2 regions of the Vibrio breoganii genome follow, and region 2 is predicted to be linked to the other one. Evidence: riboswitches for the same ligand, from Rfam matches in the RefSeq annotation. Region 2 holds a riboswitch; the other holds the start of a gene.
The links. Region 2 has a riboswitch for lysine ahead of OCU35_RS08000 (Na+/H+ antiporter NhaC family protein). Riboswitches for the same ligand answer to the same signal wherever they lie in the genome.

Region 1: it holds a riboswitch for lysine, as region 2 does, so the genes downstream of both, OCU35_RS05655 (Na+/H+ antiporter NhaC family protein) here and OCU35_RS08000 (Na+/H+ antiporter NhaC family protein) in region 2, are expected to answer to the same signal.

What each region holds. Positions count from the first base shown of each region.
Region 1 is NZ_AP024864.1:1,196,244-1,205,695, reverse strand. It holds gene pepT (peptidase T) at 1-604, shown strand, start outside; gene OCU35_RS05680 (hypothetical protein) at 739-1,281, shown strand; gene OCU35_RS05675 (hypothetical protein) at 1,409-1,672, shown strand; gene OCU35_RS05670 (class I SAM-dependent methyltransferase) at 1,726-3,417, opposite strand; gene arfB (alternative ribosome rescue aminoacyl-tRNA hydrolase ArfB) at 3,554-3,964, shown strand; gene OCU35_RS05660 (saccharopine dehydrogenase) at 4,050-5,123, opposite strand; gene OCU35_RS05655 (Na+/H+ antiporter NhaC family protein) at 5,140-6,639, opposite strand; lysine riboswitch at 6,751-6,929, opposite strand; gene OCU35_RS05650 (VF530 family protein) at 7,194-7,604, opposite strand; gene OCU35_RS05645 (rhodanese-like domain-containing protein) at 7,899-9,209, opposite strand; gene OCU35_RS05640 (hypothetical protein) at 9,230-9,452, opposite strand, start outside.
Region 2 is NZ_AP024864.1:1,698,805-1,708,256, reverse strand. It holds gene topA (type I DNA topoisomerase) at 1-1,643, shown strand, start outside; gene OCU35_RS08010 (inosine/guanosine kinase) at 1,825-3,129, shown strand; gene OCU35_RS08005 (H-NS family histone-like protein) at 3,427-3,849, opposite strand; lysine riboswitch at 4,307-4,491, shown strand; gene OCU35_RS08000 (Na+/H+ antiporter NhaC family protein) at 4,582-6,177, shown strand; His leader region at 6,394-6,521, shown strand; gene hisG (ATP phosphoribosyltransferase) at 6,567-7,463, shown strand; gene hisD (histidinol dehydrogenase) at 7,467-8,762, shown strand; gene hisC (histidinol-phosphate transaminase) at 8,775-9,452, shown strand, end outside.

The sequences.
Region 1 (9,452 bases), 500 kb from region 2:
TAATGCGGCATCGGCAAAAGTGATTTGTCACGGTGTTAACGTCCACCCAGGCACCGCAAAGAATAAAATGGTTAATGCCATCAACATGGCAGCGCAATTTCAAATGCTGATGCCTAGTGAAGAAACACCAGAATGCACTGAAGGCTACGAAGGCTTCTATCACCTTAATTCAATGACTGGCGCTGTGGCTAAGGCTGAGCTTTCTTATATCATCCGTGACTTTGACCGTGATGGACTAGCAAGCCGTAAAGCCTTCATGCAAGCACAAGCTGACAAGCTCAATAGCCAACTCACTAACGGGCATGTTGAACTCGAGATTAGCGATAGCTACTACAACATGCGTGAGATGGTAGAGCCATACCCGCACATCATCGATATTGCCAAGCAAGCGATGATTGATTGCGATGTCGAGCCAAACATCAAGCCTATTCGCGGTGGTACTGACGGCGCTCGCTTATCCTTTATGGGCTTGCCGTGTCCAAACATCTTTACCGGCGGCTATAACTTCCATGGCATTCATGAATTCGTCAGCATTGATGGCATGAAACAAGCGGTGAAGGTGATTGTGAAGATTGCAGAGAATACGGCTAAACGCCCGCAGTAGAGTGCCTATCAGGTCACAGCACTCAAAAGTGCCCAGTTTTCGCTGGGCACTTTTCCATGCACTGTACATAAAAGACACTCTAGGTCGCTTTTAACGCTAATCTATCTGTATTCAATCACTAATCGCATCACTCTATGAACCACCCACTCTACAATAAGCTCATCCATTGGCATCAGCAGGCTCACCCAGAATATGTTGGTGACAATGCACCAAACCCCGACTCTAAACTAAGCCTAGAGCAACTGGCCTCTCAGATACTCGTTCCCATTGAAGCGCAGCTTGGCGAAGTCACTATCTCGTATGGCTTTAACAGCAGTGAACTAAACCGCTATATACAGCGCATGAGTCCTCGTGATACTGGCCCGAAAGAAGATCAGCACGCTGCAAGTGAGCTTAACCTAGCAGGGAATAGAATCTGCACTCGAGACGGCGCAGCCTGTGATTTGTGGGTAAAGGGCTTTGAAGACAAGATGCATTTGGTCGCGAAATTCATCACCGAGCACCTGCCCTTTGACCGTCTCTACTATTACGGTTCAGATAGGCCAATACACATTAGCTTTGGCCCAGAGCACAGTCGCTACATTCAATACCGCCGTACACGTGAAGATGGTAAACGTGTATTAGGTAAAGTGATTAAGTTCACAGAATCTGGCGATTATTTTGCAAGCTTAGATTGAGCAGTTTTCGTTCCAAAGTGGCGTGTAGTGGTAAGCATAAAATGGAACTCTTAGGTATTATATCTATCAAATAAACATGCCTGCGAATCCGCAGTGTCATGCTTTCAGATTGATAGAGAGGTTCATTATGTTTTCAGTAACGTTACTCCCAAGGGACTACAACTCTCAGCTTTGTTCGGAACTAAAGCGCACGCTATCTCAAAAGCTTCACGACTACTTCGACGCTTCTAGCGTGAAATTTTGGGAATCAAACGCAGAACAAATTATCTTCATTGAAGATGCAAAAGAAACCCCATGGGGCATCACCATCAACGCCAACAACCGCGTAGTGATTGAAGAGTTCCTAGACAATATGGAAAGCCCGGTTGAGTTTGAAGTACTAGAGGCGTAAGTGCTCATCTAGTGTTGATAAAGCCAAGGTTTGAAAATGCCTTGGCTTTCTGACTACCAATCTGAAATCAACAGCCTACTTTTAACGCCTTTAATTTGAAGGCTCATTGCTTCAAAGACTTCCTCGAAATCCCTGCAGGCAACAGGAATATTTGGTAAAGAGAGCGAAGCCTCGGTAAAAAAACGGCTCTGATCCTGCTCCGTCCCCCAAGCTAGTTCCCACCAGTTAAGTATTCTACCTCTAGACTGACTAAGACGAGTTGCACTAGGTACCCTATCACTTTTACTACGGTTCTCTTTCGCTAGCACTGGAAACAAATTCCACCTGTCATTATTAGGCCAATACGCAAATGGCAGACAATGATCGATATGATAATCACCAACTAACTTCCTTCCGCTCCAGATACTTTCAACCATATTAATATCTTGGTTTAACTCTTCGACTCTCTTTCTCACTAATTTTGTATCGTGTCCTTTGTCGTTCCACACTAAATATTCATGATACTTTTCAAGTGATATGTTTCTGTCCTTGTTTAGTTGGAAACTTCGCATCTCTGATACCCACTGGTTAACCACCAATGGTTCAATCCATGAATGGTATAAGCGTAAACACTCCCATAAACTTTCATCGAGAGAAAATGTCCCAAAACTAGCAAAATAATCTGAATCAAGAACCACCTGTTCTACTTTTTTCTTCCTATTACGTTCAATCTGAAAGTACCGATTAGAGGTATCCCCTTGGTACGTATGTTTTACCGGCCCTGCATTAATAGTATCGATACTATCTGAAATTGCATTACTTAATGCTATAGCTTCCTTCCCAAAAAACATTGAGCCTATAGATAAATCATCAGCAACCAAGTGAGTAATTTTCCTCCATCCATCATCTTTTACAAAAGCCAAATTCTTTTCTGAACTTTTCAGTTGTTGAATATTTGGCTTATCTATTAATCGCTTAAACTGGCGTATCCAATACAAAGCAACCAATCCGACAGGAATAAGTACCTTACCATCATGCCTATCCATCACTGCTCCTGGATGAGCGTCGGCGATCCTGAGTAAGGTACGCAATAGTGCTAACTTATATGTGGCTGTTTTTTTGTCGTTGACAATAATATGTCTAATCTTGGTTAAGTCGCCAGTTCCATCATCTGGCAATGAAAAAACGGCTGTTTGCCATTGAACATCAGCCCTTTTCAATGTGTCATTTTCAATATCAGAAGCGAATACCATTAATAGAGCAGAGCTTTTAGCAAATTGTTCTAGCTCTGTAATAGAAACAGGATAGGACATTCGACCATCTGAAAAATCACCATGTCTTAGTGAAATAATCAGCTTACCGTTCGGAGCCAACAAATTAGACAGTTTTCGAAAAGCCCTAGCACGAGAGGATTGGGGGACGTGCATCCACACACCACTTAGTAGAATCACATCAAATCGAACTCCAAGATTCACAATCTTTGTTAAACTCGGCAGAGAATCAGAGATCCACGTGACTTTGCTACCAGTATGCGCCTCTCCAAGTTTTCTCATCTCTTTTGACGGCTCTAAAGCATAGACATCACATCCAGTTTCACTCATATATAAGGCATCACGGCCTATACCGGCCCCAACATCTAGCACTTTATCTCCAGACATAGGCCAATAATGACGCCAACTATCGTGAACTTCTTCAAAAGTTGTTGTGGTATACTGTTCAAAGAATTTCTGGGCGAACTTATCGTAAATAGATGATTTATCAGACATAACTTTACTCTTTTCAACACTACTACCATTAAAGAGCAAAATCAGGACTGTTCCAATAGTTATTCCAAATTCTTCACGTAATTTCTATTAATTCTAACGAATTCATCTTTAACGCCTTACCAGCAGAGATAGCCATATGCTCCAGATCTCCAACACCGTATCCCTAGCCGATTGGGAAATCGAAATGACTGCCATTCGCGCTATGGGTGCAGGTGGTCAGAACGTTAATAAGACTTCGTCGGCAATACATCTGCGCTTTGATATCAATCGCTCTACCCTGCCTGCTGTGTATAAGGAGCGATTGCTTGCCCTATCGGACAGTCGCATTACCAGTGAAGGTGTGGTGGTGATCAAGGCTCAGGCGTATCGAACCCAAGAGTTGAACAAACAAGATGCGCTCAATCGTCTTCAAGAATTGATTAAGAGTGTCACTGTGGTGCAGAAAAAACGTCGACCAACTAAGCCAACCAAGGCTTCTCAAAGACGACGTATCGATTCGAAGAAGAAAAAAGGACAGACCAAGTCTTTGCGTGGTCGCATAGTCTAACCACGTTCATGCCGTATATGAAAAAAGAGGTAGATGCATTAGCACCTACCTCTTTCTCTATCTTAGTTAAGCTATAGAAACTTACTTACGCTTCAGCCAACACCGACTTCTCAGCAGAGCAATAGAACTCTTGTGCTCTAGCCCAGATACCTTCTGGATCTTTACCTTGGGTAAGGTCAATCAAGTGCGGTAGCAGTTGGCCTGCAAAATCTTCACTGCTCTCTTTTGGTAGAACCGTTGGCAGGTGGTCAACGGCTTGTACGCGAACACCGTCAACTACTGAGTCAATGATTGGCTTAGTGAGCTTAGTGCACTGGTTGTAGATCCTGATTGGGTTATCAGGGTTGTTTGGATCGCAGCTTACGTCACTGATCATGCTTAGGCGTGGTGATTCGCCTAGGCTCTCTTTAGTGAGGAATGGAGGCGTACCTTCTGCAAGGTAGGCGCAGTTCACTAAGATATCGTAGTCATTGATTGCGGTGAATGGACCACCCGCTTTAGTTTCTTCGATATCCCAGCCTTGTGCTTGAAGGCCAAGGTCTGTGAACAGATCCATTGCGCCTTTACCGCAGCGGCCGAACTGACCAATAACCAATACCTTCGGTGCTTGCTCGGCGCTCTTTAACTGCTCACTCAGTACTGCTAGATACTCAGAGCGGTCGGCATAGCTTTCAACGGCTGGGTAAACGTCACTGCTTTGTGTGTGATGAACATAGCCTGAAAGACCGATTGCCGCACCCACATAACCGGCCCAGTAGCCAAATGCACATACACGGCGACCTTGTGCATCACGCAAGAACTCAAGGTCTAGAACCTGACCACTGCCCTCTTTAAAACGAGAAAGGATCTGAACGGCTTCGTCTTGTCCTTTAAAGGCGTGAGCAAAATAGATGTGCTTGTGCTTTAGGGCAAAGCTTTCTTCTGCTAGCTCTTTTAGACCAAGAATATAAGCGTGCTCTGGCGCATCTACCCAAGAGTGTGTTTCCACCAGCTGACAGCCTACATCGGCGTAAGCTTGGTCTGGGAAAATGCGCGTTTCACTGTGTTCAACCGCAATCTCGGCACCTGCATCAATCAATGCTTTGGCGCCAGAGGGAGTCAGTGCAGTGCGACGTTCTCCTGGTTTTACTTCATCGCGAAGCCAAAATAGTGTTTTCATTTATTAAAATTCCTTCTTATACAGCAGGCACGACGCGCTGGATTCTACCCTGTCGACGTACCATAAAGGTAATGAGTGCAACCTGAAGAATTGCAATAGCTAGGATCGTGTATGGGCTACGAGTTATCTCTGCTAGCATAAAGCCAACTGACGCTGTAACACCAGTCAAAATTGCATACGGGAACTGAGTTCGTACGTGAGAGACGTGATCACAACCTGTCGACATCGAGCTCAGAATGGTCGTATCAGAGATAGGCGACGTATGGTCACCTAGCATACCACCACTTAGAGCTGCGCCAATACAGATGATTGGGTCAGCGCCTAGTGCGGAAGCCACTGGTACAGCAATTGGGATCAAGATAGCAAATGTGCCCCACGATGAACCTGTCGCGACCGAGATAAAGCTACCGATAATAAAGATGATCGCAGGCAACAAGAATACAGGCAGACGGTCGTTCATCACTTGGCTGATGTAATCACCGGTACCTAGTGTTTTACAGATATCGCCGAGTGTCCAAGCCAGTAGCAATATCATCAGGATCAACATGATGCGCTGCATGCCCGCAACAAAGGTATTGAACGCTGTAGAAGCGGTCATTGTCTTGGTGTAGGCGTAGTAGCCAATCGCTGTAATGGACGCAATCAAGTAACTCGTACCAAGGCTTGCACGAATTACTGGACCATTAATGGTGCCATGCAGATGGTAGTTGTAAGTAAATAACGCAATCAAAGAGCCAAACAACACCCCTAGCGGAAGAATAATCAACGTCATCGATGCTGACTTACCTTCTGTGCTTTTCGGCTGTACTTCTTCGACATCAGCAGACAAACGTGCTTTGGCTTCCGCCTCCGCCATTGGGCCCCAGTCTTTTTTCAGCATCGCATACACAGGCACACTGAACAACGCCAATAAGGCATAAAGCTGGTACGGAATCACTTGTAAGAAGGTGGTAAAGCCATCTACTTGCTGACCCATGTTGCTGTAGGCATTCTCAATCAAACCCTGCGAGTATACGCCCCAGCTAATGATAGGGATTAGTACGCACACCGGTGATGAGGTGGAGTCGATAATAAAGGCCAGCTTCTCACGGCTTAGCTTTAGCTTGCTAAAGATTGGCGAGAACATTGGACCTAAGATAAGTGAGTTACCAGAGTCGGTAAAGAACACACCGATACCCGTTGCCCACGTCGCCACCTGCGCCTTTAATGGCGATGAAATATAGCGTGTCGCCATAGTGGAGAACGCGGTCATCCCGCCGCTTTGCTCTACAAGGTAGATAAAGCCAGAGATGATGGTAATAACAATAATGATTTGCGCATTAGTGGTTTGAGCAAGTTGGGCAAACGGACCGTCCGTCAAAAACATCAATGCGGTGTCTACAGGGTTACCCTGAGTGATGATCAACATACCACTTATCACGGCAACGCCGAGGGCCAAAACAACATGGCGCGTGGTGAACGCCAGAATCAATGCCAATATAGCGGGAACGATGGATAGCAATCCATAATCAGCCATTCGTAAAATACTCCAAAAATGAAAAAATAATCGAATTAGAGGAAGGCTGTATTAGTGAGCACTGATAGACAATAGACTGGCGTTAAAGCAATAGAAAAGATGCAAGCGCATGACTGTTGTAGCTCCCCATCCCGACAGAGTCGAAGATGACAGTGTTATTCTTATTTAGAACAACCCCAGCAATGCGAGTGACCATCTACACTGCTTCGGCATCGACTCCTTTCGTTAAGCTTCAATGGGGTGTCAACCTCCACTTAACTACTCTTAGGCGATGCGCCTCTACGTATCATCGAAGAACAATATTCTTCGAGACCGCAGAATAAAAACATATTTTATAGGGCAACAAATATTTTAAACTGGCAAACGTGCGATGGATCACACAATCATTCCGCGTTCGCATATGGATTAATCAATATAGGCAAACGATTGCTTTAGCAGATTGAGATAGGACAAATTATCAGAGTGAATTACAGATACAAAAATAGCACCCTAATGAGTGCTATTTTGTGGTTACTCTCAGACATCTCTATTGAGTGCTTGTAGCACTACATCGCTTATCTGCGAGAGCGGTTTCTGCGCTCTTGTGCTTTTTTCTCTTTGAACGCTGATGCCGCTTTAGCTTGTGATGCCAAGATAGAATCGACAGTCAATTCCATTGGCTCTCTAGGCTCAATACCGTTTGCGAAGGTACGCATTCTTGGCGGCATTTCTTTCTCTTCTTCCGTTGGACGCGGCATGCGCTTGAAGCGAGACAGGTAAAACGCCTCTAGCTTCTCTCTTGCCCATTCACTTTTGCGAAGATACTTAACGCTACTGGCGACAGAGGGGTTAGTATGAAAGCAGTTAAAGCGCATCGCAGTATCAAGAATGTTCCAACCGTAATGGTCAACCAACTCTTGAACCATGTCTTCCAGTTTAAGACCGTGTAGTGGATTGTTTTGTAGTTCTTCTCTGTTAATGCTCATGTGCTGCTTACTCTGTTTGGTTTGGCTGGATTATAGCAATGAGTGAGGGTTGTTGTTAGGGAAATATGTGGGAGGTTCATAGGATAATGAGTGCGCTCTAAGATCCCACTGGGCTGGCAATCCAGATAAGCTATCGCTTTCTGGGATGACGAGATTCGGGATTGTGCGTTTAAAACACACACCCTCACAACGTCATTCCGGAAACCCGATAGGGTTATCCGGAATCTTAGGTTCCTCATAAGATGGCACGAGGAAAAACCTGTGGCTTGTGGCTTGTGGCTTATGACTTAAAACTCACAACAAACTAATGCCGTTGTCCACCACCACCCCTTTAAACGAGTCATTCAAGTACTTCACATTGGTGTAGCCTTTTTTACTCAGCAATGTATACCCCAATGCCGCTCTTGCGCCTGCTTCACAGTGCAGTATCACTAGGCCATCTTTTGGTACTTTGGCCAGTTGTTCATCAAGCTCTGATAATGGGATATTAATCGAACCTTTAATGTGACCATTTGCCACTTCATCAGGGTTGCGCACATCTATGATGGTGGCATTGCCTTTTTTGGCTGCGGTAACGAACACCGACTCTTCCACGGCGCCTGGTAGCATTTTTTTCTCGTAGACGAGCTCTGTAGGCAAGCCTTCAGTTTGAAGTGGGCGCTTGGCTAGAGTCCATTCTTGCATGCCACCTTGTAAGATCACGGCATTTTTATACTTCCAGAACGTTAAGATCTCGAAGGCTTCTATCGCCTCATCGCTGTCATCGTTATCCGCCACAATAATCACGGGTGCTTTCTTATCACGAAGGCCAAGTACGGTGCGTTTTGCCACTTCGAACTTGTCGGCATTCCACTTAGCATGCTGCTCGACAAGTTGGCTTGCAGGCATGTGCACAGCGCCTTTAACGCTTGAGGTTGGGTTTTCGCGCACATCTAAGATGACATGATGAATATCTAGGTTTTTCTCCATCCATTCTGGGTTTACGTGAGCAGGATACACATCCGCTTTCCACGCAGGGAAGCCTTCAACATACGCTTTAACATTGGTGTGCCCCGCCGCAACGGCAATCTTCAGCGCTGCAGGACTTAGCGGACAAGTCACACCGCCACAGTAAAACACCAACAACATCTCTTTATCACTAGGTAGCCAATCTAAATGGTCTTTTAGTTGGTTGGATGGCGTCGCCTTCGCAGTAGGCAAGTGGCCCGCGTTATACACGGATAACGGACGCGCATCGCCGATAAATACTGGCTTACCCTCATCCATTAGATCAGCTAAGGCATCGGTATCAATTACTTGTTCAGGTGGCAGCTTCACCAGCACTCTTTTAATTTGAGTCGCAACGTTGTCGTCATCAACCACCGCTTTAAACTTGGTGTTCACCGTAAGGTCTTTAAATGAATCAGCCTCCAACAATGTAGTCTCGTCGGTGTATTTTAATACCTTCACTTCTTTGGTTTTAGGGTTTAAATATTGGATCACCTTTGATGAGTGAATAATGGATTGGATCTTGCCCGTTACTTCGGCCGCGCTAGTTGCTATGGATACAGTCAGCAAAGGCACAGCCAATAGCAGCGAGGCAACCATTCGATTTGTAGTTAACATAGTCAATTCCCTCTTTTGCGTTAATCACAGGCAGCAAGTTCACCGCTGTCTGCTGCATATTTCATGGCAAAGTCTGCTACATCTGGTGCAATCTCTTGGAACTTGGCGCTGTTTAAGAACTCACTAGCCTCTGGATGTTTGCTACTGTATTTCTTGATGAACCGCGCTGCGTCTTTTTTAAAGTAACGCTTCCATTCCACCTTTAAGTGCTGGCTTGCAAAATCTTGACCGTTATAGCCAAAC
Region 2 (9,452 bases):
CTAACTTGAGTAGTGAAGCGGTAGAAAACTTACGCAGCTACATCGGTAGCGAATACGGTGATAAGTACCTACCTGCGAAGCCTATTACTTACGGAAGTAAAGAGGGCGCGCAAGAGGCGCACGAAGCGATCCGTCCTTCGAGCGTAGAAGTGAAGGTTGACGACCTAGCGGGCGTTGATGCTGATGCTCATAAGCTGTATGCACTGATTTGGAATCAGTTTGTGGCGTGTCAAATGACACCGGCACAATATGACTCGACAACCATCAGTGTTAAAGCGGCTGAATTTACCCTAAAAGCGAAAGGTCGAATCCTTAAGTTTGATGGTTGGACTCGCGTCCAGCGCCCTATGGGTAAGAACGAAGATCAGCTCCTTCCTGAGGTTAAACTGGGCGATAAGCTTTCACTGAAAGAGCTAGAACCCAAGCAACACTTTACTAAGCCACCGGCGCGCTTTACTGAAGCAGCCTTGGTTAAAGAGCTTGAGAAGCGCGGTATTGGTCGTCCATCAACGTACGCATCTATCATCTCGACCATTCAAGATCGTGGATACGTGAAAGTTGAACAGCGTCGCTTCTATGCTGAGAAAATGGGTGAGATTGTTTCAGATCGCTTGAACAATAGTTTCCTTGACCTGATGAACTACGACTTTACTGCCCGTATGGAGCAGAAACTCGATCAGATTGCAGAGGGCGATGCGACTTGGACTCAGGTTCTAGATAGCTTCTTCACTGATTTCTCATCTGAGTTAGAGAAAGCTGAGCTGGATGCAGACGAAGGCGGTATGGAACAAAACCATATCGTAATGACAGATATTGAATGTCCGACGTGTTCTCGCCCTATGGGTATCAGAACTGCGTCAACGGGTGTTTTCTTAGGGTGTTCGGGCTATGCGTTGCCACCGAAGGAGCGTTGCAAAACGACCATTAACCTCGGTGATGAAGATGGAATCATCAACGTTCTTGAAGAAGACCCAGAAACGGCTGCGCTACGTGCTAAACGTCGCTGTCCTATCTGTGAAACAGCGATGGATGCTTATCTAATTGATGATAAGCGTAAGCTTCATGTGTGTGGTAACAATCCAAACTGTGAAGGCTACGAGATCGAAAACGGTGAGTTTAAGGTCAAGGGCTATGATGGTCCTGTTGTTGAGTGTGATAAATGTGGCTCTGATATGGTGTTGAAAAACGGCCGTTTTGGTAAGTACATGGATTGCACCAGCGAAACCTGTAAGAACACCCGTAAGATTTTGCGTAATGGCGAAGTTGCGCCACCAAAAGAAGATCCAGTGCACTTCCCTGAACTACCTTGTACTCAGTCGGATGCGTATTTTGTACTTCGTGATGGTGCTTCAGGTCTATTCATGGCAGCAAGTAACTTCCCTAAATCTCGTGAAACTCGAGCGCCGTTAGTGGAAGAACTGTCTCGCTTTAAGGATCGCTTATCGCCTAAATTCCAGTATTTGGCGGATGCACCTGTAGAGGATCCAGACGGTAGGCCAACAGTGGTTCGCTTTAGCCGTAAGAGCAAAGAGAACTATGTTCGTTCTGAAATCGATGGTAAGCCTTCTGGTTGGACTGGCTTATACATTGACGGTAAGTGGGAAATTACTGACAAGCGCAAAAAACCAAAAGCGAAGAGCTAGCGGTTTGTAGCCTGAATGACAAGAGCCAGTGCCGATGATTCGTGCGCTGGCTTTTTTGTTTAAAATTTAACCGAAAGAGTAATTTAATTCTGAGTTAAACGTTTGCGTTTTCATAGTGTGTTGAAGGTCACATTTCTAGCGTCTACAATTTGCAGATCTATTCCCCTAACATAGAACTCGAATGAAATTTCCAGGCCAACGCAAATCTAAGCACTACTTTCCAGTCAATACCTCTGATCCATTAGTTCCGAAAACACAATCTGATGACGGTGCTCATAGCACCTATGTTGTGGGAATTGATCAGACGTTAGTAGATATAGAAGCTACGGTGTCCGATGACTTCATTAGCAAGTTTAATCTTAGTAAGGGGCATTCGTTAGTCATTGACGACCAAACCGCAGAGTCTCTGTATAACGAACTTAAACAGCAGCAATTGATCACTAACGAATATGCGGGTGGCACCATTGGTAACACCTTGCACAACTATTCAGTATTAGCAGATGATAAGTCTATCTTGCTTGGCGTAATGAGTGCTGAAATTAAAATTGGTAGTTATGGCTTTCGCTATTTGTGTAACACTTCTAGCCGAATGGATCTTAACTACCTACAAGGTGTGAATGGCGCTATTGGCCGCTGCTTTACTCTTATCTCGGATGGGGGAGAGCGTACCTTTGCCATTAGCGAAGGCCAGATGAACCAACTTCGCGCTGAGAGTATTCCAGAGTCTATTTTCCCTGACGCAGCCGCTCTTGTGTTGACCTCATACCTAGTTCGTTGCAAAGAGGGTGACCCTATGCCTGAAGCAACGATGAAGGCAGTAGAGTACGCGAAAAAGCACGACGTACCTGTTGTATTAACCCTAGGCACAAAATTTGTTATTCAGGATGATCCGCAATTCTGGATTGATTTTATTTCAGAGAACGTTTCTGTTGTGGCAATGAACGAAGAAGAGGCGGAGGCGCTGACAGGCCTGAGCGACCCTTTGTTAGCTGCTGATAAAGTATTGGACTGGGCTGACTTAGTTCTGTGTACTGCGGGCCCTGTGGGACTATTTATGGCAGGCTACACTGAGGAGAGTGCTAAGCGCGAAACCTCACTGCCGCTTCTACCAGGAGAAATCGCTGAATTTAACCGCTATGAATTCAGTCGTCCTGCTTTAAAATCGGCGTGTACGACTCCATTTAAAGTCTACTCTCACATCGCACCATATATGGGTGGTCCAGAGAAGATTAAGAACACCAATGGAGCAGGGGATGCGGCTTTGTCTGCTTTGTTACATGATTTGTCAGCGAATAGATTCCATAAGCAAAATATTCCTAACTCAAGTAAACATGAGCACGAATATTTGACTTACTCTTCTTTTTCTCAGGTTTGTAAATATTCTAATCGCGCCAGTTATGAAGTTTTAGCGCAGCATTCACCTCGTTTATCTCGTGGATTACCAGAGCGAGAAGATAGCCTAGAAGAGGCGTACTGGGAAAGGTAATATTCTGTAATTAAATTAAGGCTCCGATAGGGGCCTTTTTACATAGAGCTGACAATTAACGTTTATTTGTGCTTTAGAGGGGTTGGGATTAAAAATACCTAGTGGTACTGGGTAGTACAAGAGATTACAAACTTATCGGTATTGCAGTCGATATAGCTCTGTTCAATGATTTAATATCATTCCTTTATCTATTGTTATTTTTTTGTGCTCAAGATTGCATATATTGGTTAATTGAAGGCATAAAAAAGCTCCCTAGTAGGGAGCTTAATTCAATCTAATGCAAATCTAGTATTTAAATTATGCTTTGATTAGGAAAGAGTCTAGAGACTTACCTTCATCAAGTTGTTTTTGGATTGCAGAAGGCGTACGGCCTTGACCAGTCCAAGTTTTAGTTGCACCACTTTCATTTACGTATTCGTATTTAGCAGGACGTGGAGCGCGTTTAGATTTTGCTTTACCCGCTTTAGCTGTAGAATCACCAGCAACTGCTGCTACTAGATCTTCAATATCAATGCCTTCTTTAAGAAGTTGTTGAGCATATTCTGCTAGTTTCTTTTCTTTTTCTTCACGTGCTGCACGTTCTTCAGCTTCGTTTTCACGACGTTCTTCTACAACAGTCGTTAATTTATCTAAAGCTTCTTCTAGTTGTTCAAAAGTTAGTTCACGAGAGAAAGCGCGAAGACTACGGATATTTAAAAGTGTTTTAGTGATTTCAGACATTTTTTGATCCCATCAGATTTATACAGCAAACAAATGTTGCCTAAGTAAAGTGCACAGCTGTGCCACAGAATAAGTCAATTATATAAGAGCTTTTCAAATAGTTAAATATAAAATAAATAAAATTTCAAAAATAATAAGAAACAAAAGATTCGAAAATAAAAGGAATTTTTAAACTTACATAAATTAATCGGTACTATTCAAAGTAAAGTTTCTTAACTTTAATCTCTTTATAGAGCTTTAACTCTATTTATTGGGTGGCAATACTGATTAGCTAACTACCTGATCTTCAAGGCTAAATCTATATGGGTGAGATTTTGAAGCTGGACTACTCATGCTTGGATACTGCTTCCGAATGAAGTGTTGCCACTTTATGTTGCATTTTCTATTTAACTCAGTAGAATGCGTCGCTCCTAGATCATCTAGTAGCATATTACATTTTGTAAGTTGCGTAACTAGGGGATGAGGTAGAGGCGCAGATACTATCAGTAGCTAACAATAGAGTGATGTCGTTGTAATTGTTAGTGAAAGGAGTAACTGCCGAAATGAGTAATCCAATCAAGGTTGCTTGTTGGGGTTATTTCCGAAAGGAATAACACTGCCATAGTCTATTGTGTTGTTAAACTATGGAGCGCTACTGTGGGGTAACCTGTCGCCTGATGGGTTGCTTATTCAACATCATGTCGAATGCCTATCTACAGTAGATCTCTTACCAAATTTGGTATTAAGAAGATCATGAATTTAATGGATTTTGCTACATCGCCTGTTTCTTTATTGCCCCCATTATTGGCTTTAGGGCTGGCTATTATTACTCGTCGCGTACTGCTTTCTTTGGGTACCGGTATCGTCCTTGGCGGTTTCCTTTTAGCTGATTACTCCGTAACTGGAGCAGCGGGTTACATTTTTGACACCGTTTATGGCGTATTCATTGAAGACGGCAGTATCAACTCATGGAATATGAGTATTGTTGGGTTTCTATTATTACTAGGCATGATGACAGCATTGCTGACATTGTCTGGTGGTACTCGCGCATTTGCTGAGTGGGCTCAGTCTCGCGTGAAAAGCAAGCGTGGCTCTAAGCTACTTGCTGCTTTCCTAGGTGTGTTCATCTTTATTGATGATTACTTCAACAGCCTTGCTGTTGGCGCGGTTGCTCGTCCTGTGACAGACCGTTTCTACGTTTCAAGAGCAAAACTTGCCTACATTCTTGATTCGACGGCTGCGCCTATGTGTGTGCTGATGCCGGCTTCAAGCTGGGGTGCATACATAATGACGATCATTGGTGGCATCCTTGTTAGCCACAACATGACCGAATATTCTGCACTGGGCGCTTACGTTCGTCTTATCCCAATGAACTTCTATGCCGTGTTTGCACTGCTTATGGTATTCGCTGTAGCCTGGTTTAAGATTGATGTCGGTGCGATGCGTCGTCATGAGATTGAAGCATCTCAAGGTCGCGGCTTTGAAAAAGACGAAGAAGCAGAAGGCTCTCACTTAATTGATGAAGAGCTGGATATTGAGCAAAGCTCTCGCGGTTCAGTTACAGACCTTATTCTTCCAATCGTTACTTTGATCGTAGCGACAGTGGCGGCAATGATGTATACCGGCGGCCTGGCTCTGGCTGAAGATGGTATTGCCTTTAACGTGCTAGGCGCGTTTGAGAACACCGATGTAGGTACTTCTCTTATCTATGGTGGTCTTGTTGGTATTGTCGTGGCACTTGCAACCGTATTGCGTCAGGGTTTACCTGCAGTTCAAATTAGCCGCGCATTGTGGATTGGTGCGAAATCTATGTTTGGCGCAATTCTCATCCTAGTTTTTGCATGGTCTATTGGTAGCGTAATTGGTGACATGAAGACAGGTTCTTACCTATCGTCAATGGCACAACAAGCGAACATCAATGCAGGCTGGTTGCCAGTTATCCTATTCTTACTAGCGGGTGTGATGGCATTCTCTACCGGTACTTCTTGGGGTACATTCGGTATTATGCTTCCAATCGCCGGTGACATGGCAGGAGCAACCGACCTTGCGCTAATGCTTCCTATGTTGGGTGCAGTACTGGCGGGTTCAGTATTTGGTGACCACTGTTCACCTATCTCAGACACCACCATCCTGTCATCTACGGGTGCACGTTGTAATCACATCGACCACGTTTCGACTCAGTTGCCGTATGCGCTCTCTGTAGCGCTTATTTCTTGCGTGGGCTTTATCACCCTAGGTATGACGACCTCAGTGGCGATTTCGTTTGCAGCATCAAGTGTGGCTTTCGTGGTGGTATGCTTTGTACTTTCAACGCTGTCTCGCTCTAAGATGGCTTGCCAAAAGGCATAGTGCGTCTAAGTACCGAGTGAAATGATGATTAAAAAGGAAGCTCTGCTTCCTTTTTTTGTAAACGGTATTTTACGTTTCGGTCGAACCCTAAGTAAATTTACCCTGAAATCGAATTTTTCATAACTAAACGGTTGCAAAGTTTGATCTGCTTAGTTAGTGTGTTTGTAAGCCAATTGAATGAGCCTTTAAGAACATGCGCCGACAAGATATGAACCTTCATCATCACCATCACCCACACTAGTCTTTCGGGCGAGTTGCGCGTATCCGGGAGACAATGCTCTCGGAGGTTGAATCAAGAATTCAGATTTAAACCCTTGGGAGCCTAGCCCCAAGGGTTTTTTCATTTTTACACGATTTACAAATTAGAATATCAGCACAGGGAATCTGCAATGCAAACACAACGTCTAAGAATTGCTATTCAAAAGAAAGGTCGACTTAGCAAAGAATGTCAGGAATTACTCAAGAAGAGTGGCGTTAAATTCAACATCATGGGAGAGCGTCTAGTCGCTCATTCGTTAAACACACCGATCGATCTTCTGTTGGTGCGCGATGACGATATCCCGGGTCTTATCATGGATGGTGTTGTTGATTTAGGTTTCATTGGTGAGAATGAATTAGAAGAGGTTCGACTTGATCGCAAAGCGCAAGGACAACCAAGCACCTTCAAGACACTGCGTCGCCTAGACTTTGGCGGTTGCCGCTTATCTATCGCTGTGGATAAAGAGATGGAATACGCAGGTCCTCAAGACCTAGCCGGGAAACGCATTGCAACAAGCTACCCACACTTGCTTAAGGCGTACATGGACACGCAAGGCATCGAATTTAGCACCTGTATGCTAACCGGTTCTGTAGAAGTGGCTCCTCGTGCGGGTCTTGCCGACGGCATTGCTGACTTAGTGTCAACTGGCGCGACGCTAGAAGCGAATGGCCTAAAAGAAGCCGAAGTTATCTTCCGTTCAAAAGCGACACTGATTCAACGTGACGGCGAGTTTGACCAAGAGAAATTAGACCTTATCGATAAACTGCTTACTCGCATGCAGGGCGTGCAGCAAGCTAAAGAATCAAAATACATCATGCTTCACGCGCCTCTTGACCGCTTAGAAGAAGTCACCGCGCTACTTCCAGGTGCTGAAGACCCAACAGTACTGCCACTATCTAACGATAAGTCTAAAGCCGCTATCCACCTAGTAAGCTCAGAAAATCTGTTTTGGGAAACCATGGAGCAGCTGAAAGAGTTGGGTGCAAGCTCAATCCTAGTGCTACCTATTGAGAAAATGATGGAGTAGGTGATGAGAACGGTTACTTGGGAATCATTAAGTAAAGAGCAGCAAAGCGCTGTTCTGCAGCGCCCAGCCATTGCTGAGGGTGCAAACATTACCGCCGCAGTCTCTGCGGTAGTCGACAGCGTTAAAAAAGACGGTGATAAGGCACTGCTGGAGCTTACAGAGAAGTTTGATGGTATTCGCCCAGACAGTATCCGCGTCTCTAATGCCGACATCGATGCCGCCTCTGAGCGTCTGTCTGAAGAGATGAAGGCTGCGCTTAACCAAGCGTACCAAAACATCGCAAAGTTTCACCAAGCGCAGAAACCAACGCCAATAAAGGTAGAAACTCAGCCGGGTGTGGTATGCGAGCAAGTAACGCGTCCTATTAATACGGTCGGTTTGTATATTCCCGGTGGTAGCGCACCATTACCATCAACGGTATTGATGCTTGGCGTGCCAGCGCAAATTGCAGGCTGCAACAAGGTTGTATTGTGCTCACCTCCGCCGATCGCCGATGAAATCCTGTATGTGGCTAAGCTGTGTAATATCGACGAAGTGTATAACCTAGGTGGTGGACAAGCGATTGCGGCTATGGCCTATGGCACGGACACGGTAGCCAAGGTTGACAAGATCTTCGGACCAGGCAACGCGTATGTTACAGAAGCTAAGCGTCAAGTGAGCAATGATTTTCGCGGTGCAGGCATTGATATGCCAGCAGGTCCTTCAGAGGTGCTAGTCATTGCCGATGAAACTGCAGACGCTGACTTTATTGCCGCAGATCTATTGAGCCAAGCAGAGCACGGCCCGGACTCTCAAGTTGTTCTTGTGACGCCTTCAGTGCTGATTGCTGACCAAGTGACCGACGCAGTTCAGCGCCAGCTGCAGTTACTGTCTCGCAAAGATATCGCTCAGCAAGCTCTAGCTTCTAGCTTAATCATCATTGCTGAATCAGTGACTCAAGCCATCGCTATCTCGAACTACTACGGCCCTGAACACTTAATTGTTCAGACTAAGAACCCACGTGAGTTAGTGCCACTTCTTGATAATGCTGGCTCTATCTTCTTAGGTGACTGGTCTCCAGAGTCTGTGGGTGATTATGCATCGGGCACCAACCACGTACTGCCAACATATGGCTATACGCGCACGTACTCTAGCCTTGGGTTAGCAGACTTTAGTAAACGAATGACAGTACAAGAGCTGAGCGCAGATGGCTTAAGACTATTAGCACCAACGGTTGTGACTATGGCCGACGCGGAAGGTCTTGATGCCCACAAACGCGCTGTGACTATACGCGTAGAAAAACTGTTATCGGCTGAGTAGGAGAGATTGAACATGGAAAAGTTAGCTCGTAAACAAGTTCAGGCTCTTACTCCGTATCTCTCGGCTCGCCGCATTGGTGGTTCGGGGGATGTATGGCTAAACGCCAATGAATCACCGTTTGATAATGCCTACACACTTGAGGCTTCTCGCCTAAATCGCTATAGCGAATGTCAGCCTCCACAGTTGATTGAAGCTTATGCCGCTTATGCTGGCGTTACACCACAACAAGTGTTGACCTCGCGCGGTGCCGATGAAGGCATCGAACTGCTTATCCGTGCGTTTTGTGAGCCGGGCGAAGACGCAATTCTATACTGTCCACCTACCTATGGCATGTATGCCATTAGCGCCGAGACGATTGGGGTTGAGCGTAAGACAGTGCCTCTCACACAAGAGTGGCAGTTGAACTTGGAATCCATCGAGCAAAACCTCGATGCGGTGAAACTGGTCTTTGTTTGCTCCCCGAACAACCCAACGGGGAACTTAATCAATCGTGAAGATATTGTCTCTCTACTTGAGATGACAAAAGATAAAGCGATTGTGGTGATGGACGAAGCCTATATCGATTTCTGCCCAGAAGCGTCTACGGTTGATCTTCTGAGCCAATATCCAAACCTTGCCATCTTGCGCACCATGTCTAAAGCCTTTGCGCTTGCGGGTCTGCGTTGTGGGTTTACCTTGGCAAATGAGGCG